One region of the Methylobacterium sp. J-059 genome, then DNA from elsewhere that is predicted to be linked to it. Evidence: predicted binding sites of a transcription regulator. Region 1 holds the regulator's gene; the other holds the start of a gene.
What was found. Region 1 encodes HrcA, which represses chaperone genes, less so after heat shock. Its sites were predicted from a motif close to GTTAGCACTCNCNNNNNGNGAGTGCTAAC; they were not measured.
Positions count from the first base shown of each region.

Region 1 (11,977 bases):
CACTTCGAGGCGCAGAAGGGCCAATGCACGTAGACGCCGAAGCCCGCATCGCGGGTCGGGTGGTCCGGGCCTGAACGGTCGGTCATCGCACGCGATGTGCTCGCGTGCGCGCCGTTTGGCAATCGCCCGATCCGTTCAGCCCGGCCGGCGCAGGCATGCGGCGGCGAGCTTCACGAAGGCACGGGCCCGGTGCGAGAGGGCGTCGCCGGTCTGCCAGTCGACCCCGTGCTTCTCCTCCGACGCGATCTCGCCGAAGGTGCGGTCGAAGCCGTCGGGCCGGAACATCGGGTCGTAGCCGAAGCCGGCCGTGCCGCGCGGCTCGACGAGGTCGCCGAAGACGCGGCCCTCGAACAGCTCGGTATGGCCGTCGGGCCAGGCCAGCACCAGAGCCGAGACGAAATGCGCCCGCCGGTCCCTCGCCCCGCGCAGGTCCAGCTCCGCGAAGATCCGCGCCATCGCGCCGGAAAAGTCCTTGGACGCGCCGGCCCAGCGGGCGGAGAACAGCCCGGGCGCCCCATCGAGCGCATCGACGCACAGGCCCGAATCGTCGGCGAAGGCCGGCAGGCCCGCGGCGTTGGCGGCTGCGACCGCCTTGATCGCGGCGTTCTCGGAAAACATCGTGCCGGTCTCGTCGGGTTCCGCGAGCCCGAGCTCGCCGGCCGAGACCGCCTCGACGCCGAAGGGCGCGAGCAGCTCGCGCATCTCCACCAGCTTGCCGGCATTGTGGGTCGCGATCACGACCCGGCCCGAGAGGATGCGGTGGCTCATGCGATCGCCTGCTTCTGGAGGGCGACGAGGTCGGCGACGCCGCCCTTGGCGAGCCGGAGCAGCGCGAGCAGCTCGTCCTCCGAGAACGGCTTGCCCTCGGCGGTGCCTTGGACCTCGACGAGGCCGCCGGTGCCGGTGATGACGAAGTTGGCGTCGGTCTCGGCGCCCGAATCCTCGGCGTAGTCGAGGTCGAGCACGGCGGCGCCCTTGACGATGCCGCAGGAGATGGCGGCGACGTGGTCGCGCAAGGGGTCGACCGAGATCATCGAGCGGGCGCGCATCCAGGCGAAGCACTCGTGCAGCGCGACCCAGGCGCCGGTGATCGATGCCGTGCGGGTGCCGCCGTCGGCCTGGATCACGTCGCAGTCGACGGTGATCTGCTTCTCGCCCATCGCCGGCAGATTGGTGACGGCGCGCAGAGATCGCCCGATCAGCCGCTGGATCTCCTGCGTCCGGCCCGAGGGCTTGCCGGAATTGACCTCGCGGCGGGTGCGCTCGTGCGTGGCGCGCGGCAGCATGGCGTACTCCGCCGTGATCCAGCCCTTGCCCGAGCCGCGCAGCCAGTGCGGCCCGCGCTCCTCCAGCGAGGCGGTGCACAGGACCCGGGTCTCGCCGAAGGTCACGAGGCAGGAGCCCTCCGCGTAGCGGGCGACCGAGCGCTCGAGCGTGACCTTGCGCAACTCGTCGACCGCGCGCTTCGAAGGCCGCATGCGGCGTTCTCCTGATTCCCGAACTCGAGCGGGGTGCTTAGGCTGCGCCGCCACACGCGGCAACCCGAAGCGCCCGAGCGCCGTATGAGAAGCCCATGGATTGATCCGCAGGCTTTAGCGGGACACAATCATCGGCCAGGAACCGCGCGTGACCGAGTTTTCCCGACCCTTCTCCCAACCGCCGCAGGCGCAGGCCCTCGCCGCGCTGAACGAGCGTGCCCGCGAGATCTTCCGGCAGATCGTCGAGGGCTATCTCTCCACCGGCGAGCCGATGGGATCGCGCAACCTCGCGCGCATCCTGCCCATGACCCTGTCGCCGGCCTCGATCCGCAACGTGATGTCCGACCTGGAGCAGTCCGGGCTGATCTTCGCGCCGCACACCTCCGCCGGGCGCCTGCCGACCGAGCTGGGCCTGCGCTTCTTCGTCGACGCGATGCTCGAGCTCGGCGATGTCGGCCGCGAGGAGCAGGAGCGGATCGAGGCGCAGATGCGGGCGGCGGCCTCGCGGCACACCTTCGATTCGGCGCTGGCCGAGGCGTCTAGCCTGCTCTCGGGCATCTCGCGCGGAGCCGGCGTGGTGCTGACGACCAAGACCAACGTGCAGCTCAAGCACATCGAGTTCGTGCGGCTCGATCCGGCACGCGCCCTGGTGGTGCTCGTCTCCGACGACGGCTCGGTCGAGAACCGCCTGCTCGACCTGCCGCCGGGCCTGCCGGCGAGCGCGCTGCAGGAGGCGTCGAACTACCTCAACGCCCGCCTGCACGGCCGCACCCTCGGCGGCCTGCGCGCCGAGATCGAGGCGGGCCGCCAGGCGATGAAGCGCGAGCTCGACGCGATCACCGAGCGCCTGGTCGATGCGGGCCTCGCCGTGTCCGTCGGCCCGAGCGAGGCCCGCCAGCTCATCGTGCGCGGGCAGGCCAACCTGCTCGACGACCTTCGCGCGATCGAGGACCTCGAGCGGATGCGGCTGCTGTTCTCGGACCTCGAGACGCAGAAGGACGTGATCGACCTGCTCGCCCGCGCCGAGGGCGGCGACGGGGTGCGGATCTTCATCGGCTCGGAGAACAAGCTGTTCTCGCTCTCCGGCTCGTCGCTGATCGCGGCGCCGTTCCGCGACGGGTCGCAGACCATCGTCGGCGTCGTCGGCGTGATCGGCCCGACGCGCCTGAACTACGCCCGCATCGTGCCGATGGTCGACTACACGGCGCGGGTCGTCTCGCGGATGCTCGACCGCGGGACGTAGGGCCGGGGCCGCTCGCCCAATGCGCCGCCGCGCCCCTCGGTTGGCGCGGAATGTCGGCCCGCGAAGCACATCGGGAGAGGGGGAGCGCCATATACCGGACGACGCACCCGCCTCTCCCGACCCTTGCCGCCACGAGGCCCACCCTCCCCCGCAGAGGAGGGAGGGCAGGCCGGCGCGGGTTTTCGCCTCAGCCGCGGATCACGTCCACGATCTGGTAGGTGTCCGGATCGACGATGACGATGTCGTCGTCCACGAGGACGTAGCTGTAATCCTCGTATTCCGGTGCCAGCTCGACGATCGCCGGCGGGAGGCGGTGCAGTTCATAGCTGCGGGCGATCGCCGTGCCGACGGTGAGCGCGAAGGCGCCGGCCGCTAGGCGCGGCACGCCGCTGCGGAACAGGTCCTGGCGGAACCGGGTGCGCTCGGCGCCGCCGAGACGCCCATAGGCGCCGCGGGCCTCGCCGCCGCCGCGCGGACCGCGGGCGCCGCGATCCGGACGACCGTCGCGGTCGCCGCGGGCACCGGGGCCGTCGCGATCGCCCCGGCCGTCACGGGCGCCGGGACCATCACGGTCGCCGCGTCCGTCGCGCGCCGCCGGACCGTCGCGATCCCCGCGGGGGCCGCCGGTCTCGTTGCGCCCGGGGCCGCCGCGCTCGTCGCGGGCGCCGGGCTTGCCGCCGGGGCCGTCGTCGCGCATCGCACCGCCGCGTTCCGCACCGCCCGGCGCCCCGCGATCGGCACCGCCCGGACCGGCCCGGTCGGCACCGCCGCCCGGCCCGCCGCGCTCGGCCGCGCCGCCCGCCGGGCCGCCGGCGTCGTTCCCGCGCATCGCGCCGCCGGCACCACCGCCAGCACCGCCGCCAGGGCCTGCACCGCCGCGCATGCCACCGCCGGCGCCGCCGCCAGCACCGCCCGCCGGTCCGCCGGCGCCGCCGCCCGGTCCGCCGCCGCCGCCCGGCCCGCCGGCACCGCCGCCGGGGCCGCCCTGGCCGAAGGCCGTGGCCGTGCCCAGCACCAGCACGGCGGCCGTCACCGTTCCGCGAAAGATCTTGTTCATGGCGCTCGATCCCGTCCCGTTATTGTTGAAAGGCCACGTCCGTCGCCGACCGACGAAGTCACCGCCCCGAAACGGTACAGTCCCGAAAAGCGTTCCGTCGGCGCCTGCCGCTCGGAGACGACGTGACACGGGCGGTGGGCATCCTCGTTCGCGCGCCCACGCGGCCTAGGCGGTCCCAGTCCCCGCCTGTAACGTCGCCCGTATCAAGAATGCGCCGTCCGAACGACGGAGACAGGGAGCCAGCATGTCCGACTCGATCGGGATCGCGCCAACCGCCGAAGACGTGGCGGCCGACCGCAGCCGCCGCATCCGGGCGATCGTCGCCTCGTCCTCCGGCAACCTGGTCGAGTGGTACGATTTCTACTGCTACGCCTTCTTCGCGATCTACTTCGCGTCGTCGTTCTTCCCGAAGGGCGATTCCACCAGCCAGCTTCTCCAGACCGCCGGCATCTTCGCCGTGGGCTTCTTCATGCGGCCGATCGGCGGCTGGCTGTTCGGGCGCATCGCCGACCGCGTCGGGCGCCGGACCTCGATGGTCATCTCGGTCCTGATGATGTGCATCGGCTCGCTGTTCATCGGCCTGCTGCCCACCTACGAGACCGTGGGCGCCGCAGCCCCCGTGCTGCTGCTGCTGGCGCGCATGCTCCAGGGCCTCTCGGTCGGCGGCGAGTACGGCACCAGCGCCACCTACATGAGCGAGGTCGCGCTGAAGGGTCAGCGCGGATTCTTCGCCTCGTTCCAATACGTGACGCTGATCGGCGGCCAGCTCCTGGCCTCGCTGGTGCTGATCGTGCTGCAGTTTGCGCTCACCGAGGCGCAGCTGCACAGCTTCGGCTGGCGGATCCCGTTCTTCCTCGGGGCGGTGGCCGCCATCGTCGCCCTCTACCTGCGGCGCTCGCTCGCCGAGACTGCGGGCTCCGACAAGGAGAACGCCGGCACCTTCTCCGAGCTCGCCAAGCATTGGCGCGCGTTCTGCGTGGTCCTGGCCTACACCGCCGGCGGCTCGCTGGTGTTCTACACCTTCACCACGTACATGCAGAAGTATCTCGTCAACACCGCGCATTTCGACAAGGGCACGGCCTCGCGCACGATGACCGCGGTGCTGCTGGTCTACATGATGGTCCAGCCGCTGTTCGGCGCGCTGTCGGACCGGATCGGGCGCAAGGCCAACATGCTGCTCTACAGCGGCCTCGGCACGCTGATGGTGGTGCCGCTGATGACCGCGATCGGCGCGACGCAGGACCCCTACGTCGCCTTCGGCCTGATCACGCTGGGGCTGCTGGCGGTGAGCTTCTACACGGGGATCAGCGGCATCGTGAAGGCGGAGCTGTTCCCGACCAAGGTCCGCGCGCTCGGCGTCGGCCTGTCCTACGCCCTCGCCAACGCCACCTTCGGCGGCACCGCCGAATACGTGGCGCTGTGGTTCAAGGAGGCGGGGATGGAATCAAGCTTCTTCTGGTACGTCACCATCCTGCTCGCGATCGCCTTCGTCGCCTCGCTGATCATGCCGAACCCGAAGGTCCACGGCTATCTCGACGGTGACGGCACGGTGGAGGAGGCGCTCGGAGGCAAGCCGCGCCTGGCGCGGGCCTGAGCCCGGCCCTGCCGTCGCGCGGAATGCCCGTCAGGCCGTCCGGGACCGGTTCTTGAGCTCCATGTTCTCGCGGTAGAGGGACTGGAGGTTCTTGAAGACGCCGCCGAGATAGGCCTGGTAGGTCGGCAAGGCATCGGGCGCGACGCCGGCGCGCCCCGCGAAATGGGCGACGATGGCATCGGATTCGGTCGTGAACCGGCCGGGCGCAAGCTCGGCCGTCGGGAAGGTCACCGTCTCGACCGCCGGCGCGAGCCGGCTGCGGATCGACGTCTCCGCCGCGTCGCCGGGGACGAACTCGCGGAGGTCCGCCCGATCCAGCTGCCCGGTTTCGAGCAGGAACAGGCGGACCTTGAAGCAGAACGGGCAGCCCGCCTTCAGGTAGACGGTCGGCTTGAACGCGGCTTCGGTCATCGTCGGTCGTCCTCGTCGTCGAAGTGGGTCGGGCAGTCCCGCGGTAGCGGGCCGGAAGCGCTCGGCGGCGCGGCCGGGGACCGCGCCGCCGCGTCGGATCCGACCGATCCGCCGGTCGGCACGGGCCGGGACATCCCTCGCCGGGCGTCGGCCGTCTGTGACCGAGGGCCTCGTGCCCCTCAGCGGATCGTCGTGCGGGTCACTTGATCACCGCGCAGCCGATGCGGTTGCCGGCGCCGCCGATCGGCTGCGTGGTGTGGTCGTCCTCGTTGGCGTGGACGATCAGCGCCGAGCCGTCGCCGTCCTGAAGGCCGCCGTCGCCCGTCAGCGGCGTTTCGCTGGAGACCTCGGCGTTCACCGAGCCGTCGGCCGCCGCGTAGACGTTGGGCAGGTCGCCCTCGTCCGGGCCGTCGGGGTTGAGCAGGCCGTGCTTGCTCTGGTCGTGGTTCACGTGCGCCTTCGAGTTCATGAACTTGTCGGTGTCGGAGCAGTCGCCGACCGCGTGGAAGTGGATGCCGTGCCAGCCGGGCGGCAGGCCGCCGGCCTTGATCGCGATCCGCATCACCAGCGCGTTCGCGCCGTCGCGGATCGTCAGCGTCCCGATCGGCTCGCCCTTGTTGTTCTTGATCTCGCCGGTGAAGGTCTGGGGTGCGGCGGCCGGGGCCGACTCCGCGGCCGGCGGGGTCTGCGCGAGCGCTCCGGTGGCGCCGGATGCGAAGCCGACGAGGGCTGCGAGCAACGGCAGGGTGCGTGTCATGTGATGGCTCTCCTCTCCACGTCGGGCTAGTTAGGCCGTCATCCGGTCTTCCGACAGGGCTTTCTTCGATCGCGCCGCCCGGGCAGCCCGGCGGCCGGACCATTCGTGACCCCTTCCCCGTGAACCAGCCTCGATGACGCGCGACAGGATCAGGGCCGACCTCCTGCTGGTCGAGCACGGCCATTTCGAGAGCCGGGCGCGGGCGCAGGCCGCCATCGCCGCCGGCCTCGTGCGGGCCGACGGGCGCGCGGTCACCCGCGCCTCCGAGCGGCTGGCGGCCGACGCGGCGATCGAGGCCAGCGCGCCCCACCCCTTCGTCTCGCGCGGCGGCCTGAAGCTCGAGGCGGGCCTCGACGCCTTCGGCCTCGATCCGGCCGGCCTCCCCTGCCTCGACGTCGGCGCCTCGACCGGCGGCTTCACCGACCTGCTCCTGCGCCGCGGCGCGACGCGGGTCGTCGCGGTCGATGTCGGGCACGGCCAGCTTCACGCCAGTCTGAGCGCCGACCCACGGGTCACGAACCGCGAAGGAACCGACATCCGAACCCTCGCGCCGGGCAGCCTCGACCCTGCCCCTTGCCTTGCCAGCATCGACGTGAGCTTCATCGCCCTGCGCCTCGTGCTGCCGGCGGTGGCCGGGCTGCTGGCGCCGGGCGCGCACCTGATCGCGTTGATCAAGCCGCAATTCGAGGCCGGCCGCGAGCGCGTCGGCCGCGGCGGCATCGTCCGCGACGACGCCGTCCACGCGGAGGTCTGCGATGCGGTGCGCCGCACCCTCGCCGGCCTCGGCTTCACGATCCTCGGCCTGATCCCCTCCCCCGTCCGGGGCGGGGACGGCAACACCGAATTCCTCGTCGGCGCACGCGCCGATCGACCGCACGAAAGACCCGATGACCGCATCTGAAACCGTCACGATCCGTCGCCTCGGCGCGCGCGGGGACGGCATCGCCGAAGACGGCACGGCGATCGCCTTCGCGCTTCCGGGCGAGCGCGTCGCGATCCGGCGCGACGGCGGGCGCGGCGAGCTCCTCGGCATCGAGACGCCCTCGCCCGATCGGATCGTCCCGATCTGCCCGTACTTCACCCGCTGCGGCGGCTGCGCGACACAGCACCTCGCGCCCGAGCCCTACGCCGCCTGGAAATACGCGCAGGTCGCCAACGCCCTGGCCCAGGCCGGGCTCGACCGCGCTCCCGATCCGCTGATCGACGCCCACGGCGAGGGCCGCCGGCGCATCACCCTGCACGTCCGCGAGGTCGAGGGCCGGGCCGAGGCCGGGCTGATGGCCGCGCGCAGCCACGCCCTCGTCGCGATCGACCATTGCCCGATCACGGTGCCGGCCCTGCATCGGGCCCCCGAGATCGCGCGGGCGCTCAGTGCACCCCTCGGGCACGGGCGAAAGCCCCTCGACGTCGCGGTGACCGCGACCGAGGCCGGGCTCGACGTGGACCTGCGCGGCCACGGCCCGGTCGAGGCCGGCGTGCGCGCCACGCTGGTGCGGCTCGCCGGAGAGCTCGACCTCGCCCGCCTGTCGCTGCACGGCGACGTGGTGGTGGAGCGCAAGGCCGTCACGGTGGCCTCGGGCGACGCGCGCCTCCATCCGCCGCCGGGCGGCTTTCTCCAGGCGACGGCGGCCGGCGAGGCGACGCTGTCCGGGCTGGTGCGCGACGCCTTCACCAAGAAGACCAAGCGCGCCGTCGACCTGTTCTCCGGCTGCGGGCCCTTCACCCTGGCGATGGCGCGCACCGCCACCGTCCACGCGGTCGAGAGCGAGGCCGGCGCGCTCGCAGGCATCGCGCGGTCCTATCGCTCCGCGCTCGGCCTGAAGGGCGTCACCACGGAAGCCCGCGACCTGTTCCGCCGCCCCGTCCTCGCCCACGATCTGAACGGCTACGACGCCGTGGTCTTCGATCCGCCGCGGGCCGGCGCACAGGCGCAGGCGAAGCAGATCGCGGAATCCAAGGTGCCGCTGGCCGTCGGCGTCAGCTGCGACGCCGGGACCTTCGCCCGCGACGCGGCAACCCTGGTCGCGGCGGGCTTCGGCCTGGAGCGGGTCACCCCGGTGGACCAGTTCCGGTACTCGGGCCACGTCGAGATGGTCGGGGTGTTCCGCAGGGCGGTCGCGGTCAAGCGCCGGCTGTAGCGGCCGGCGGCCGCCTCGACACGCTACCGAGCCCGCGCGGACGCGCGAGCCGGCGCGACGGGAGCGTCCCGCCTCCCGGAGGCAGGAAAGTGGTCGAATCTCGTCGCTCCGTGCGGGTCGGTCGCCGCGACGGCGCGGGGCCGCACACGGGGTGGGGCCGGCTACGAGCGGTCGGCCTCGGCCGTCACGAAGGTCAGGCACCGGGCGCGGGCCTGCGGATCCCTAATGCGGTCGAAGGCTCGAACGAGGGCCAAGGTCTCGGCCTCTCGGGATTCGGGCTCGCCCCCCGTGAAGAACGTGCTGACCGGCTCATCGAGCGTTTGCGCGATCCGCTCGAGGCTCGCGCGCGCGATGGACAGATGGGCATCCGGCTTTTTCACAAGACGACCTCATAGGCACGGCCTCCCACGGAGCCAATCAATTTATCGAGACTCCGGCCGCCTTCGGCCCAAGGCTGTTGGCGAGATGGCGACCCAGGATCACCAGGGCCTTCCGCACGATGTCGGCGGCCTCGTCGTTCCCGGTCGCCACAGCTTCGCGGTAGGCGGCGGAGAAGTCCTCGACGACCGCATCGAGCGCCTCGCCGTTCATGTCGGCCAGGAGAGTCTGGACGGCGCCGACGGAGACGGCATGCTTCGGTTCCTGCCACGCCGGGGCGAAACGCGTGCTCGAGGATCGGATCGCCTCGCGCGACCGATCGATCGCCACGCGGGACAGCGCCATCAGATCGTTCGAATGGCCGATGCGCCGACGGCTCTGTCGTATCCGGGTCTTGAGAGCTGCTTTCTCGCATCGATAAGCAATCATGGATATGATCTCGCAGGTGATGAAATCGATGATCGTGCAAATGCGAAAGCAATAGAGGATAGGGCGCTGACAGTCTTGCGTCAAATCAACGTCTGATGTTCAGATTTGTTTGTCGCGTGACCTGAGCATCAGGCTTTCGTGGACCCGGTGCGCAAACGCCGGCCACGTCGTGCCTCGATAGGGTCGGGGGCACGGCTGCCGCGCCCCAACCAACGAAAAAGGATCATAGGGCGGTTGGATGCTGCACGTTCACTCGGCCGGCGAGAAGTGACACCAACATAAGTTGTATGTCGGCCTCACGTTTCTGTTACCGCGTGTGCCGGTTCAGAACAGGCTGCCTTGCGCGTCCTCGTCGCTGGACCGCGGCTGTTCGGCTGCTGGACGATCCGCCGGTGGGATGGCCGGCTGAGGCCGGCCGACCGGCTCGATCAACGCCGCGTCGTCGTTGCGAACGGCGTTCACCCGGTCGGAGACCGGGTCGAGGCGGAGCCAGTCGTCCGGGCATGGCCGGCAGAGGGCCGCCGCCTCGGCCTGATCCACCGCGCGGGTGTCGAGCCAGGGTGCGACCTGCTCCGGCGCGAGGATCGCCGGCATCCGGTCGTGCACCGCCGCCATGGTTCCGTTGGCCCCCGTCGTGACGATGGCCGCCGTGTCGATCTCCGAGCCGTCCGCCCCGAGCCAGGATTCCCACAGGCCGGCGAGCGCCATCGGCGCGCCGTTCGCGCGGCGGATCGCGAAGGGTGTCCGCACCGCGCTGCGTCCGGTGCCCTCGCGCCGCCATTCGTAGAAACCGTCGGCCACGAAGACGCAGCGGCGGTGGCGCACCGCGCCGCGGAAGGTCGCCTTCTTCAGGATGGTCTCGACCCGCGCGTTGATCACCAGCGGAAAGGTCTTGGGGTCCTTCAGCCAGCTCGGCCAGAATCCCCAGCGCACCAGCCGGAAATGCCGCGCGCCGCCCTCGGCGATCACGATCGGCACGGGCTGCGTCGGCGCCACGTTGTAGCGCGGCGGGAAGTTCGGGCGCTCCGGGTAGCCGTAGAATTCGGCGAAGCGTTCGGGCGCCTGGGCGATGAAGAAGCGTCCGCACATCCCGAGAGGTTCCTATCCGCCGGCGATCGCCGCCCGCGGCGGCGCGCGGCGGCCGTCTAGAGCCACTTCTTCCAGCGGAAGAACACGTAAGGCAGCACGGCGGCGACGACCATCATCACCACCGCCATCGGGTAGCCGAAGCTCCAGTCGAGCTCCGGCATGGTCTTGAAGTTCATCCCGTAGATCGAAGCGATCAGCGTCGGCGGCATGAACACCACCGCCATGACCGAGAACAGCTTGATGATGTTGTTCTGCTCGAGGTTCACCAGCCCCAGGGTCGCGTCGAGCAGGAACTGGATCTTCGAGGACAGGAAGGTCGCGTGCTCCTCGAGCGATTGCAGGTCGCGCAGGGTCGAGCGCACGTCCTCGCGCAGCTCGCGCGGGGCCTTGGCCGTCCGGTAGGTGGCCGAGAGCGAGAGCAGGATGCGCTCCATCGAGACGAGGCTCTCGCGCTGCTTCGAGATCAGGTCGCCGTGGCGGCCCAGCGCCCGCAGCGTGTCCTGGAGCGCGGTGTTGCGCGCGCTCGGGTCGGCCTGGACTTCGAAGATCTTGCCCGAGAGCCGGTCGATGCGCTCGCCCTGGAGCTGGAGCACGTCCGCCGCGCGGTCGATCACCGCCTCGATCAGGCCGGCGAGGATGGTCTCGCCCGAAGGCGTCCCCGTCGGCCCGCTGCCGGTCGCCCGGCCGGCGCGCTGGGTGTACATCCGGAACGCTTGCGGCTCCTCGTAGCGCACCGTCACGAGCTTGCGGCCCTGCAGGATGAAGGTGATGCCGGCGAGCCCCGGATCCTCCGAGTCGCTGACCTTCGAGAGCACGCGGCCGGTCATGTAGCGGGCGCCGTCCTCGACGTAGAGCAGCTCGGAGGGCTCGATGTCCTTCATCTCCTCCCGCGTCGGCACCTGGATGCCCATGAAGGCCTCGACCTTGAGGTCCTCCTCCCGCGTCGGCTTGATCATGTCGAGCCAGACGGTGTCGTCGGGGATCGGGTCCTGCAGCTCGAGGGGGCGGCGCTCCAGCAGCATCTGGCCGGTGCCGGTGACCGGCTGGTGGATGAAGATCACGAAGAGCGAACCTGGGGATGGGCGCTCTGTCGAGCGCCGTCATGGGCGGGGGCGCTCACGCGAGCGCCGTTCAGGGACGAACGCGCTCAGTCGAGCGCGTGGGGCGGCGGCGCGCTTGCATCCGGCACGAAGAAGTCCGGCGCAAGGGGCACGCCCGCGGTGACGCGGTATTGCGAGAAATCCGTGACGCCGTTCTGCGACAGGAACGTGTCGTCGATCAGGAATTGGCCGGTGATCTCGCGAGCCGGCTTCAGAAACAGGGTATGGGCCGCGTCGGCGATGATCTCGGGGGTGCGGCTCGCCCGCATCAGCGCCTCGCCGCCGAGCAGGTTGTTGACCGCC
Region 1 is NZ_JAKSYA010000138.1:30,034-42,010, reverse strand. It holds gene hemW (radical SAM family heme chaperone HemW) at 1-86, opposite strand, end outside; gene rdgB (RdgB/HAM1 family non-canonical purine NTP pyrophosphatase) at 136-768, opposite strand; gene rph (ribonuclease PH) at 765-1,478, opposite strand; gene hrcA (heat-inducible transcriptional repressor HrcA) at 1,627-2,721, shown strand; gene MKK55_RS20345 (DUF1236 domain-containing protein) at 2,909-3,778, opposite strand; gene MKK55_RS20340 (MFS family transporter) at 4,023-5,372, shown strand; gene MKK55_RS20335 (glutathione S-transferase N-terminal domain-containing protein) at 5,403-5,783, opposite strand; gene MKK55_RS20330 (superoxide dismutase family protein) at 5,983-6,540, opposite strand; gene MKK55_RS20325 (TlyA family RNA methyltransferase) at 6,674-7,441, shown strand; gene MKK55_RS20320 (class I SAM-dependent RNA methyltransferase) at 7,428-8,678, shown strand; gene MKK55_RS20315 (hypothetical protein) at 8,840-9,058, opposite strand; gene MKK55_RS20310 (hypothetical protein) at 9,096-9,401, opposite strand; gene MKK55_RS20305 (SOS response-associated peptidase) at 9,810-10,574, opposite strand; gene MKK55_RS20300 (magnesium transporter CorA family protein) at 10,631-11,635, opposite strand; gene MKK55_RS20295 (SDR family oxidoreductase) at 11,722-11,977, opposite strand, start outside.

Region 2 (11,977 bases), on a different contig from region 1:
GCGGATGCCGCCAACAGCGCGACCTACCAGGCGGCCAAGGTCGGCGTCGAGAAGCTGATCGCGGCGGTGCCGCAGATGTCGGCCATCGCCAACGTCCGCGGCGAGCAGGTCTTCCAGATCGCCTCCGAGAGCTTCACCGACGCGCAGCTGGTGCAGCTGGCCAAGCGCGTCTCGCAGCTCGTCAAGCAGAGCGACGTGGACGGCGTGGTCGTCACCCACGGCACGGACACGTTGGAGGAGACGTCGCTGTTCCTCAACCTCGTGGTGAAGACCGACAAGCCGATCGTCGTCGTCGGCTCGATGCGCCCGTCCACCGCCATCTCCGCCGACGGCGCGCTCAACCTGCTCGACGCGGTCGCGGTCGCCGGCAGCAAGGAGGCGATCGGCAAGGGCGTGACGGTGACGATGAACGACCAGATCCAGTCCGGTCGCGACGCCACCAAGCGCACCAACATCGTGCCGAGCGCGTTCTTCAGCCAGTGGGGCTCGCTCGGCATGGTGGTCGAGGGCAAGACCTACTTCTTCCGCAGCCTCGACAAGCGCCACGGCACCAGCTCCGAGTTCGACATCGACACGATCGACAGCCTGCCGCTGGTGGCGATCGTCTACGGCTCGGGCAACATGTTCCCCGGCGCCTACAAGGCCGCGGTCGATGCCGGCGCCAAGGCGATCGTCAATGCCGGCACCGGAAACGGCTCGGTGCCGGGCTATCTCGTCGACACGCTGAAGGACATCCGCGCCAAGGGCACGCTGATCATCCGCTCGTCGCGGGTGCCCGACGGGTTCGTGCTGCGCAACGCCGAGCAGCCCGACGACACCTACGATTGGGTCGTCGCGCACGACCTGAACCCGCAGAAGGCGAAGATCCTCGCGGCGGTCGCGCTGACCAAGACCAGCGACACCAAGGAACTTCAGCGGATCTTCTGGCAGTACTGAGGCTCGACGCTCCGGCTTCCCCTGCCGTCTTGCCCGTCGCCGCCATCTTACGGTCGGGCAGCGGGCCTAGACGTTCGCATCACGGTCGGCTCACCCGAGCCCGACCACGGACAGGACGGTCTCGGAGCGCTTCGGCTCCGAGCCGTCGAGAGGGCATGCGATGACAGAGATTCATCCGGTGGTCGCGGCGGTGACGGCCCGCATCGTCGAGCGCTCGCGCGACTCGCGGGCCGCCTATCTCGACCTCATCCGGCGCGAGCGGGATTCGGGCGTGCACCGGCCGACGCTGGCCTGCGGCAACCTCGCCCACGGCTTCGCGGCCTCCGGCGAGGACAAGGCCGCGATCCGCTCCGGCCGCGCGATGAACATCGGCATCGTCACCGCCTACAACGACATGCTGTCGGCGCATCAGCCCTACGGACGCTACCCCGAGCAGATCAAGCTGTTTGCCCGCGAGGTCGGCGCGACGGCGCAGGTCGCGGGCGGCACGCCGGCGATGTGCGACGGCGTCACCCAAGGCCAGCGCGGCATGGAGCTGTCGCTGTTCTCGCGCGACGCCATCGCCCTGTCGGCGGCGGTCGCGCTCAGCCACGGCATGTTCGACGGGGCAGCCCTGCTCGGCATCTGCGACAAGATCGTGCCGGGCCTGATCATCGGCGCGCTGCGCTTCGGCCACCTGCCGACGATCCTGATCCCGGCCGGGCCGATGCCGACGGGGATCGCCAACAAGGAGAAGCAGCGCATCCGCCAGCTCTATGCCGAGGGCAAGGTCGGGCGCGAGGAGCTGCTGGAATCGGAATCCGCCTCCTATCACGGGGCCGGCACCTGCACGTTCTACGGCACCGCGAATTCCAATCAGATGATGATGGACGTGATGGGCCTGCACATGCCCGGCGCCTCGTTCATCAATCCGGGCACCAAGCTGCGACAGGCCGTGACCCGCGCCGCGATCCACCGGCTGTCGGAGATCGGCGCGTCGGGCAACGACTACCGGCCGCTCGGGCGCTGCATCGACGAGAAGGCGATCGTCAACGCGGTGGTCGGGCTGCTCGCCACCGGCGGCTCGACCAACCACGCGATCCACCTGCCGGCGATGGCGCGTGCCGCCGGCATCGTTCTCGACTGGGAGGATTTCGACCGGCTGTCCGGTGTGGTGCCGCTGATCGCCCGGGTCTATCCGAACGGCTCCGGCGACGTGAACCACTTCCACGCCGCCGGCGGGATGAGCTTCGTGATGGCGAGCCTGATCGACGCCGGCCTGCTGCACGACGACATCCTCACCGTGTCCGGTTCGCGCCTGCGCGACCACGCCCGCGACCCGAAGCTGTCGGGCGACGCGCTGACCTTTGAGGAGGCGGTGCCCGAGAGCCTCGACGACACGATGCTGCGCAAGCCCGCCGCGCCGTTCCAGGCCGATGGCGGGATGCGCCTGGTGAAGGGAAACCTCGGCCGCGCCACCTTCAAGACCAGCGCCGTGGACGAGCACCGTCGCACGATCGAGGCGCCGGCCCGCGTCTTCGACGACCAGGACGACGTGCTGAAGGCGTTCAAGGCGGGCGAGCTCGAGCGCGATGTCGTCGTTGTGGTTCGCTTCCAGGGCCCCCGCGCCAACGGGATGCCGGAACTGCACAAGCTCACGCCGCAGCTCGGCGTGCTGCAGGACCGCGGCCACAAGGTCGCCCTGGTCACGGACGGCCGGATGTCGGGTGCGTCGGGCAAGGTGCCGGCGGCGATCCATCTCAGCCCGGAGGCGCTCGGCGGCGGCCTCATCGCGAAGATCCGCGATGGCGACATCGTGCGGCTCAGCGCGGAGGAAGGGCTGCTGCAGGTGCTCGTCGACGACGCGGAACTCGCCGCCCGCGACGAGGCTGCGGCGCCGCCGCCGGCCACCGGGACCGGGCGGGAGCTGTTCGCCTTCATGCGCCACGGCGCCGACGGGGCCGAGCAGGGCGCCTCGGCGATGCTCGCGGCCGCCGGCCTCTGATCACGAAACGGGAGATCCAACCATGACCGGCATCGACGCGCTGATGCGCTCCGTCCCCGTGATCCCCGTCCTCGTGATCGAGGACATCGAGCATGCCGAGCCGATCGCCCGAGCCCTGGTGGAGGGCGGCCTGACCGCGCTCGAGGTCACGCTCCGCACGCCGGCCGCCCTCGGAGTGATCCGCGCGATGTCGCGGGTGGAGGGCGCGGTGGTGGGGGCGGGAACGGTCCTCAACGATCGCGACCTCGACGCGGCGATCGAAGCCGGCGCGACGTTCATCGTCAGCCCCGGCCTCACCGCGCCGCTCACCGAGGCGGCGTTGAAGCGCGGCATCCCCTACCTGCCGGGGGTGGCGAATGCCGCCGACATCATGCGCGGGCTCGACCACGGGCTCGACCGGTTCAAATTCTTCCCGGCGGAAGCGTCCGGCGGGATCAAGGCGCTGAAGGCGCTGGCCGCCCCGTTCGGGCAGGTCCGGTTCTGCCCGACCGGCGGCATCTCCGAGGCGACGGCGCCGGACTGGCTCGCGCTCGACGCCGTTCTCTGCGTCGGCGGAAGCTGGGTCGTGAAGCCCGGCGCGCCGGACGTGGACGCGATCCGCAAGGCCGCCCTGGCGGCGACCGGCCTGCGGCGCTAGGCGCACGAAAACGCCCGCCCCGGTTTCCCGGAGCGGGCGCAACGTCTCGGATCGGATCGATGCCGATCCGCTATACTGAATCAGCAATCGTTCTTGGCAGCCTGCGCGGCGGTCGGGTTGCCCTTGTCCTGAGCGTTGACGTCCGCCGGCGAGGTGGCTCCGGCGGCGGAACCGGCCTTGTTCATCGCGCCGACGGTGCCGGGCGACTCGCCCTTGGCGCCGGGGCTGGTGTTGGCGGTGGCCTTCGGATCGACCGTCGAGGCCTTGCTGGCGTCCTTGTCGGGGGTGACGGTGGTTCCGGTCGAGCACGGCGCGGCGAACGCGGCCGACGACATCAGAACGAGGGCGGCGGCACCGGCGAAAGTGGTGATCTTGGTCATGCGTTTCTCCGCAGTTTCTTGAGGCGGGTATCAAACGTCAGGACTGCCGGAGGGTTCCTTTATTGTTTCAACCTGGCAATGCGGACGGGTGAACCCTCCCGCATTGCTGTACGGCGACTTCGAGCGACGACGATGAGCCGTCTAACGGCGGTGTCTTACGTTTTGCAGCCGGGACTATTCCGCTGGCGCGACGGCGCGAAACTCGCGCGGGCTGAACCGGCCGTCCCCCGTGCTCTGCATGTCGACCCGGCGCTGATGGTGCTCGTGCAGGGTCGAGCGATGGCCGATCGAGACGATCGTGGTGTTGGGCAGGGTCTCGCGCAGCATCTGGTAGATGCCGGCCTCGCTCGGCTCGTCGAGGGCGGCGGTGGATTCGTCGAGGAACAGCCATTCGGGCTTGGCCAGCACCGCGCGGGCGATCGCCAGGCGCTGCTGCTCGCCGCCGGACAGGCGCTGGTCCCAGGCGTCGACCTCGTCCAGGCGATCGACCAGAGCCGGCAGTTGCGCCGCGACCAGCGCCTCGCGGATCGCCGCGTCCGGAAACTGGTCGGTGGTGTTCGGGTAGCACACGGCACCGCGCAGCGTGCCGAGGGGAATGTAGGGCCGCTGCGGCAGCACCAGGGCCGATTGGCCGGCGGGCACGTCGATCCGGCCCTTGCCGAACGGCCAGATCCCGGCGATCGCGCGGAACAGGGTCGACTTGCCGGAGCCCGAGGGGCCGGTGACGAGCGTCGACGCGCCCTTCGTCATCGCAAGGCTGTCGGCGGTGACGATCGTCCGCCCGTCGGGCAGGGCGAGCGTCAGTCCGGTCGCGGTCACGTCGGACCCGGTGGCGTTGCCGTGGCCGAGCCCGTCGGAGGCGGCGGAATAGGCCTCGGCCAGCGTCATCGCGCGCTTGAACGAGGCGAGACGGTTGGTGTTGGCCTTGTAGGCCGCGATCGTGACGTAGGAGTTGATGAAAAACGACAACGACGACTGCACGCTGGAGAAGGCGTCGCCGGTCTGCTGGAACTGTCCGAGGGTGATCTTCTTGAGGAAGTAGCTCGGCGCGGCGAGGATGTAGGGAAACACCACGCTGATCTGGCTGTAGGACAGCGTGAAGCTGCCGAGCTTGATCCGCCGGTAGATGATGCCGAGGTAGTTGTCGATGATCTCGCCGAACAGGCTCTTCAGCCTGACGTTCTCCGCGCGCTCGCCGCGCAGGAGCGCGATCTGCTCGGAGTAGATTCGCGAGCGGGCGAGCGAGAAGCGGAAGTCGGCCTCGACCTTCTCCTGCCGGAAGTCGAGCCCGATCAGCGGGCGTCCGATCAGGTGCGTCAGCCAGGTGCCGACCAGCGCGTAGCCGACGACGAGCCAGACCAGGAAGCCCGGGACCACGGTGTCGGTGAACGGCAAGACGAAATCGCGCGACAGGCCCCACAAGATGACCATGAACGAGACCAGGGTCGCCGCCTGTGACAGCAGGCGGATCGAGAGCGTCGTCGTCTGCGAGATGAACAGGTTGACGTCGCTCTGGATGCGCTGGTCCGGGTTGTCCGCGTGCTCGCCGGTGAAGGGGATGCGGTAATGCGTGCCGCCGTCGAGCCACCGCTCGTAGAAGCTCCGGGTCAGCCAGGTCCGCCAGCGCAGGTGGAGCGACGCGTCGACGAAGGTGTCGAACATGCCGACCACGACCCAGATCGTGGCGAGCGGGGCGAAGATCCAGACGAGCTGGTACCAGAACGCGTCGGCATTGTACTCCTGCAGCGCATTGAACAGGTCGCGGAACCAGAAGTTCAGGCGCAGCTGCAGCGCCACCTGGGCGAAGGTGATGAAGATCGACAGCGCCACCAGCCGCTGCCCGACCTTGCCCTCGGTGTTGCCGAAGAAGCGGAACGGGCCGATCTCCCGGGTCGGCGCCTCGCGGCTGGCGAAGTACGGATCGGCGATCAGGGTGATCGCGCGGATCGGCTTCAGGTAGGAGATCGCCAGGACCAACCCGCCGAACACCACGGCGCCCGTGGCCGCGAAGTCCGGCGGGAGCAGGGCGGCGAGCGTCGGCGGCAGCGCTCCCATCGCGGCCAGCGTCTTGCCGCCGGCGAGCACGAGGTAGCCGATCCCGTAGACCGAGACGAAGACCTTCAGGTAGGCGGAGAGGTTGGCCGAGGCGAGCAGGATGCCGGCCATGGCGAAGCCCGCGAGCAAGACGTAGAGCGGCGGGGCGGGGACGCCGGGTGCCGCCAGCAGCGCGAGGGCGGCGAGCGCCGTGAGGACGGCCTGCAGGCCGAGCCCGCTTCGAAGTGCGGCCACGCGCGTCTCCCGGAAATCTTGGCGATCGGCTCCGTTCGCGAAGCCCTTCCCGGCGGCAGTGACCGCGGGTCGTGGCGAGATCGTGGCACCGGCCCGGGCGCGACGCTCAACCGCGCGTGAGCCGGCCGCCTACCAGTTCCATTCCTCGAAGCCCGGCTCGCGACAGCGATAGCCGATCGGGCATTGCGGGTTGTCGCGGGTGGGCACGAGGCGAAGCTCGGCGATTTCGGACAGGTCGCAGAAGCTGCGGTCGCGCACGATGCGCTCGGGCTGCGCGCCGCCGACCGCGATCGTCACGTCGCCGCCGCGCTTGACCATCTCCATCGCGTCCGCGCAGGCGATGCGCGGTGTCGCCTGCCGCGTCTGCGCCGAGGCCGGCCCCGACACGAGGGCGATCACAAGAGCCGTGGCGAAGCATCTCATCGCTGGGAATCGGGCGCCTCGTTGGCTCGCCCTGAAGGGAGCGGCGCGCGAGCATGGCAGTGAATTGGCGCACCCGCCATTGCACCGATGCAACGCCGGAAGTGTCGCGTCGAAGGCCCACCTGCGATCCGTCGCCGCCGCAGCGCCGTATTCGCGCGTTTAGGGATTTCGCGCCGCGCAAGACTTGTTAAGATTTCGTCGCCCGCGGTGCGCAGTCTGCGAATCGCTGGATCTTCGAGGCGGCGTCCCGGCGGACCTTCGGCATCTCCATCGCTCCCGCGTCGCGACGGACGGGCGCACGGAAGATTTCGGCGTCGGATGCGTGCGGCCCACGAAGGGGAGGGCGGGATGACGATGGCGGCGGGGCTCGAGGCGTACCCGACGGAACAGAGCAGCGGAGCGGGCCGTCCCGTTTCGAAGCGCTGGGTCGCGCTGTTCGTCGCGCTCGCCGCCGGCTGGGGCACCCTGTTCGGGTACAGCGTGACGTTCCTCAGCGAAGATCTCCCGTTCAGGCCGGCCGCCGCCGCCCCGCCGGAGGTGCCCGCCTTCGGCTTCCCCCCCTTGCCGCAGACCATCGCGGTCGCGGCCGCGACGCCGGTGCCCGAGGTACAGGTGCCGCGCGTCGTCGAAGCGCCGGCTCCGGTCGTCGCGGCGGTCTCGGCACCGGCCGCTGCTCCGGTGCCCGCACCGCCGCCGCGCGTGGAGCGCGCCGAGTACGTCGGAACCTGGGGGCCGACCGAGGCCGCCTGCGGCAAGCGCTCGCGCCGACGCGGCTACATCCCCGCGACGATCACGCCCGAGCGCGCCAGTGCCGGGCGGACGATCTGCAGCTTCCACGACGGCCGACGCGTCGGGAACGCCTGGACCATGGCCGCGGACTGCGCCGAGCGCGACCGGCGCTGGTCCTCCCAGGTCCGCCTCGTCGTCGACGGCGACCGCCTGACCTGGACGAGCGGCAAGGGCACCGCATCCTACGTCCGCTGCGGAAAGCGGGCGGGCTGACACGGCGCGTCGTCGATCGCTCCTGTCGTCCTTTTCGCAGAATCGCCGCCGCGGCTCTCGTCGACTTCCCGGTTGAAAGGCTTGAAGCGCGTCGCGTCAGAGCCTCCCGCTCAGGATGTCCGCGGGAGGCCGCGCGCGCGCGGCCAATGGTCGAGACAGATCTGCTGCAGGCTTCCCCGAAGCCGCCCGAGCCCCCTCGTCGTCCAAGCGTCCGCTCGCCGATCGTTTCACAGCGTCGGGAAGACGGCGCCGACCCAGGCCCAAGCGCAACGAAAAAAGGGGCCGCCTCGCGGCGACCCCCTTCCGACGTTGCAATGGTGGCTCGGACTTAGAAGTCCATCCCGCCGCCCATGCCGCCCATGCCGCCACCGCCGCCCATGGGGGCGCCGCTGTCCTTCTTCGGAGAGTCGGCGATCATGGCTTCGGTGGTGACGAGCAGGCCGGCGACCGAGGCCGCGTCCTGCAGGGCGGTGCGCACGACCTTGGCCGGGTCGATGATGCCGGCCTGGATCATGTCGACGTACTCTTCCGTCTGGGCGTTGAAGCCGTAGGACTCGGAGCTGGTGTTGTCGGTGATCTTGCCGACGACGATGGAGCCCTCGACGCCAGAGTTCTGGGCGATCTGACGGATCGGGGCCTCGAGCGCCTTCAGCACGATCTTGATGCCGGCCTGGACGTCGGGGTTGTCGCTCGAGAGGGCGGCGACCGCCTTCTTGGCGCGGAGCAGGGCGGTGCCGCCGCCGGGGACGATGCCCTCTTCCACCGCAGCGCGGGTGGCGTTGAGCGCGTCGTCGACGCGGTCCTTCTTCTCCTTGACCTCGACCTCGGTCGCGCCGCCGACGCGGATGACCGCGACGCCGCCGGCGAGCTTGGCCAGGCGCTCCTGGAGCTTCTCACGGTCGTAGTCCGAGGTGGTCTCCTCGATCTGCGCCTTGATCTGCCCGACGCGCGCCTCGATGTCGGCCTTCTCGCCCGAACCGTCGATGATCGTCGTGGTCTCCTTCTCGATGCGGATCCGCTTGGCGCGGCCGAGCATCGGCAGGGTGACGTTCTCGAGCTTGATGCCGAGGTCCTCGGCGATCATCTGGCCATGCGTGAGGATCGCGATGTCCTCGAGCATCGCCTTGCGGCGATCGCCGAAGCCCGGCGCCTTCACGGCCGCGACCTTCAGGCCGCCGCGCAGCTTGTTGACCACGAGGGTGGCGAGCGCCTCGCCCTCGATGTCCTCGGCGATGATGACCAGCGGCTTGCCGGTCTGCACCACGGCCTCGAGCACCGGCAGCATCGCCTGGAGCGACGACAGCTTCTTCTCGTGGATGAGGATGTAGGGGTCCTCGAGCTCGGCGACCATCTTCTCCGCGTTCGTGATGAAGTACGGGGACAGGTAGCCGCGGTCGAACTGCATGCCCTCGACGACGTCGAGCTCGGTCTCGGCGGTCTTGGCTTCCTCGACGGTGATGACACCCTCGTTGCCGACCTTCTGCATCGCGTGGGCGATCATCTCGCCGATTTCCTTGTCGCCGTTCGACGAGATCGTGCCGACCTGGGCGACCTCCTCGGACGAGGCGACCTTCTTGGAGCGCGCGATGATGTCCTTGACCGCGGCGGCCGTGGCGAGGTCGATGCCGCGCTTCAGGTCCATCGGGTTCATGCCGGCGGCGACGTACTTGGCGCCTTCGCGGACGATCGCCTGGGCGAGCACGGTCGCGGTGGTGGTGCCATCACCGGCGATGTCGTTGGTCTTCGAGGCCACTTCGCGCACCATCTGGGCGCCCATGTTCTCGAACTTGTCGGAGAGCTCGATCTCCTTGGCGACGGTGACGCCGTCCTTGGTGATGCGCGGCGCGCCGAAGCTCTTCTCGATCACGACGTTGCGGCCCTTCGGGCCGAGCGTCACCTTGACGGCATCCGCGAGGATGTCGACGCCGCGGAGCATCTTGTCGCGCGCGTCGGAGGAGAAACGAACGTCTTTCGCTGCCATGTGCAGGATTCCTTTTCGTTGGTGGAGAAGCCCCAAGACCCGGGCGGGCCTCGAAGGGCGGTTACGTCAGGTGTCCGAAGACCTCAGGCGACGACGCCCATGATGTCGGATTCCTTCATGATCAGGAGATCCTGACCGTCGATCTTGACCTCGGTGCCCGACCACTTGCCGAACAGGACGCGGTCGCCGGCCTTGACGTCGAGCGCGTTGATGCGGCCGGCCTCGTCGCGGGCGCCCGGGCCGACGGCGACGATCTCGCCTTCCTGCGGCTTCTCCTTGGCGGTGTCGGGGATGATGATGCCGCCCTTGGTCTTCTCTTCGCCTTCGATGCGGCGGACGACGACCCGGTCGTGCAGCGGACGGAACTTCATGAGCTGCCCTCTTGTTTGAATTCGCAAATCGGCGTTGATGCCGCGGAGACCCGCGTCCAACCCTGGCCGTTAGCACTCGTGGAAGATGAGTGCCAAGGCTGCGGGCGAGATAGCGGTGGCCCCTTGGCGAGTCAAGTCTGTCGCACCCCGCGGCGGCCGTCGCGCGCCGGGTTTCTCCCCTTCATCGCAAGCGCCGACGGAATTCCCTTTCATGCTCAGCCTGCACGGCCCCGAGGGCGCGCTCGCGCCGAGCGACACCGGCGGCCGCGCCGCCGTCCCGACCCAGACCGTGTGGATCGACCTCAACGATCCGACCCCCGAGGAGGCCCGGGCGGTGGAGGAGGCCACCGGCATCCGCGTGCCCTCGCGCAAGGCGCTGTCCGAGGTCGAGAGCTCCAGCCGCCTGCGCCGGCTGAAGAACGGCCTGTCGCTCTCGACGCCGATGGTGACCTTCGAGAGCACCGACTCGCTGCTCAAGCCGCTCGGCTTCGTCCTGACGCCGGACCACCTCGTCACCGTGCGCTTCCACGAGCTGCGCGCCTTCACCGAGGTGCGCAAGCGGATCGACGAGGGGGAGGTCGCCAAGACCGGGATCGAGGTCTTCCTGCTGCTGATGGAGGAGCTGGTCGACAGCCTCGCCGATGCGCTCGAGGACATGGGCGCCGAGCTCGACGGCCTCTCGACGCGGATCTTCGACTTCGACGTGCGCGCCCGACCGTCGAAATCCGACGAGAAGGCCCCGCCGCGCCGCCGCGACCTGGCGCTGAAGCGCATCCTGCGTGGCATCGCCCGCCGCGGGAAGGTGCTCGGCAAGATCCGGGCGAGCCTGCTCGGCCTTGAGCGGATCGTGCCCTTCGTCGCCGGAGCCTGCGAGCAGGTGCTGGCCCAGGAGGAGACCGATGCGCGCTTCGAGACGATCCGCAGGGACATCGAATCCCTCGACGAGTTCGAGACCCGGCTCTCGGAGAACGTCCAGTTCCTCCTCGACGCGGCCTTGGGCCTGATCAACATCGAGCAGAACAACGTCTTCCGCGTCCTCACCGTCGTCTCGGTGGTCGGCGTCCCGCCGACGCTGATCGCGTCGATGTACGGGATGAACTTCAAGCACATGCCCGAGCTGGATTGGGCCTACGGCTACCCCTACGCGCTCAGCCTGATCCTCGCGAGCGCGATCATCCCGATCGTGGTGTTCCGCATCAAGGGCTGGTTCTGAGGCGGCGCGTCAGAGGACATCGCGCCGCTCGATCACGGCGAGGATCGTCTCGCGGACGCCGTCGAGGTTTTCGTCGATCTCGGCGTTGGCGATGCGGACGACCTCGAACCCGCATCGTCCGAGCCATTCGGTCCGAACGGCATCGGACGCGATCGCGGCCTGCGATCCATGCGTCGCACCCACGACCTCGACGACGCGCTTCGCCTCGATGCAGGCGAAATCGACGACGTAGCGATCGATCAGCCATTGCCGCCGGAACTTGCGCCCGTTCAGCTGCCGATTGCGGAGGACGCGCCAGAGCCGTGCCTCCGCACCGGTCTCCGCCGCCCGCAAATTCTTCGCACGCTGCGTCGGGTTCGGCATGCCATGACCTTACCTCACACGCCGACGCGACCTCGCGGATGCGCGACGCACACCCTCTCCCGTTCGGGAGAGGGTTGGGGGGAGGGGACAGGTTCATCCGGAGAAGGCGCATCCCTCACCCTGTCCCTCTTCCGGACGGGAGAGGAGACCCGCGCTTCCCCCTATAGGAAGTGTAGATCGTCCTGCCCTTCTCCCCCTGGGAGAAGGGACCCGCGGTTCACCCCACGATCGCCGAGAAGTCTGCGACTTCGCGGGTTGCGGCGCGCAGTGCGTTGAGGAGGGCGAGGCGGTTCTCGCGAAGCGCCGCGTCGTCGGCGTTGACGGTGACGTGCTCGAAGAAGGCGTCAACCGGCGCGCGCAGGTGCGAGAGCGCCCGCATCGCGCCGGCAAAATCCTCC
Region 2 is NZ_JAKSYA010000152.1:82,408-94,384, reverse strand. It holds gene MKK55_RS22915 (type II asparaginase) at 1-936, shown strand, start outside; gene edd (phosphogluconate dehydratase) at 1,097-2,920, shown strand; gene eda (bifunctional 4-hydroxy-2-oxoglutarate aldolase/2-dehydro-3-deoxy-phosphogluconate aldolase) at 2,943-3,557, shown strand; gene MKK55_RS22900 (hypothetical protein) at 3,638-3,937, opposite strand; gene MKK55_RS22895 (ABC transporter ATP-binding protein/permease) at 4,112-6,226, opposite strand; gene MKK55_RS22890 (hypothetical protein) at 6,356-6,649, opposite strand; gene MKK55_RS22885 (peptidase inhibitor family I36 protein) at 6,998-7,651, shown strand; gene groL (chaperonin GroEL) at 7,980-9,632, opposite strand; gene groES (co-chaperone GroES) at 9,716-10,003, opposite strand; gene MKK55_RS22870 (magnesium transporter CorA family protein) at 10,215-11,216, shown strand; gene MKK55_RS22865 (endonuclease domain-containing protein) at 11,226-11,579, opposite strand; gene glyS (glycine--tRNA ligase subunit beta) at 11,797-11,977, opposite strand, start outside.
Region 2: groES (co-chaperone GroES) is a predicted target of HrcA. The motif match lies at 10,072-10,100, and genes of this name have one in related genera.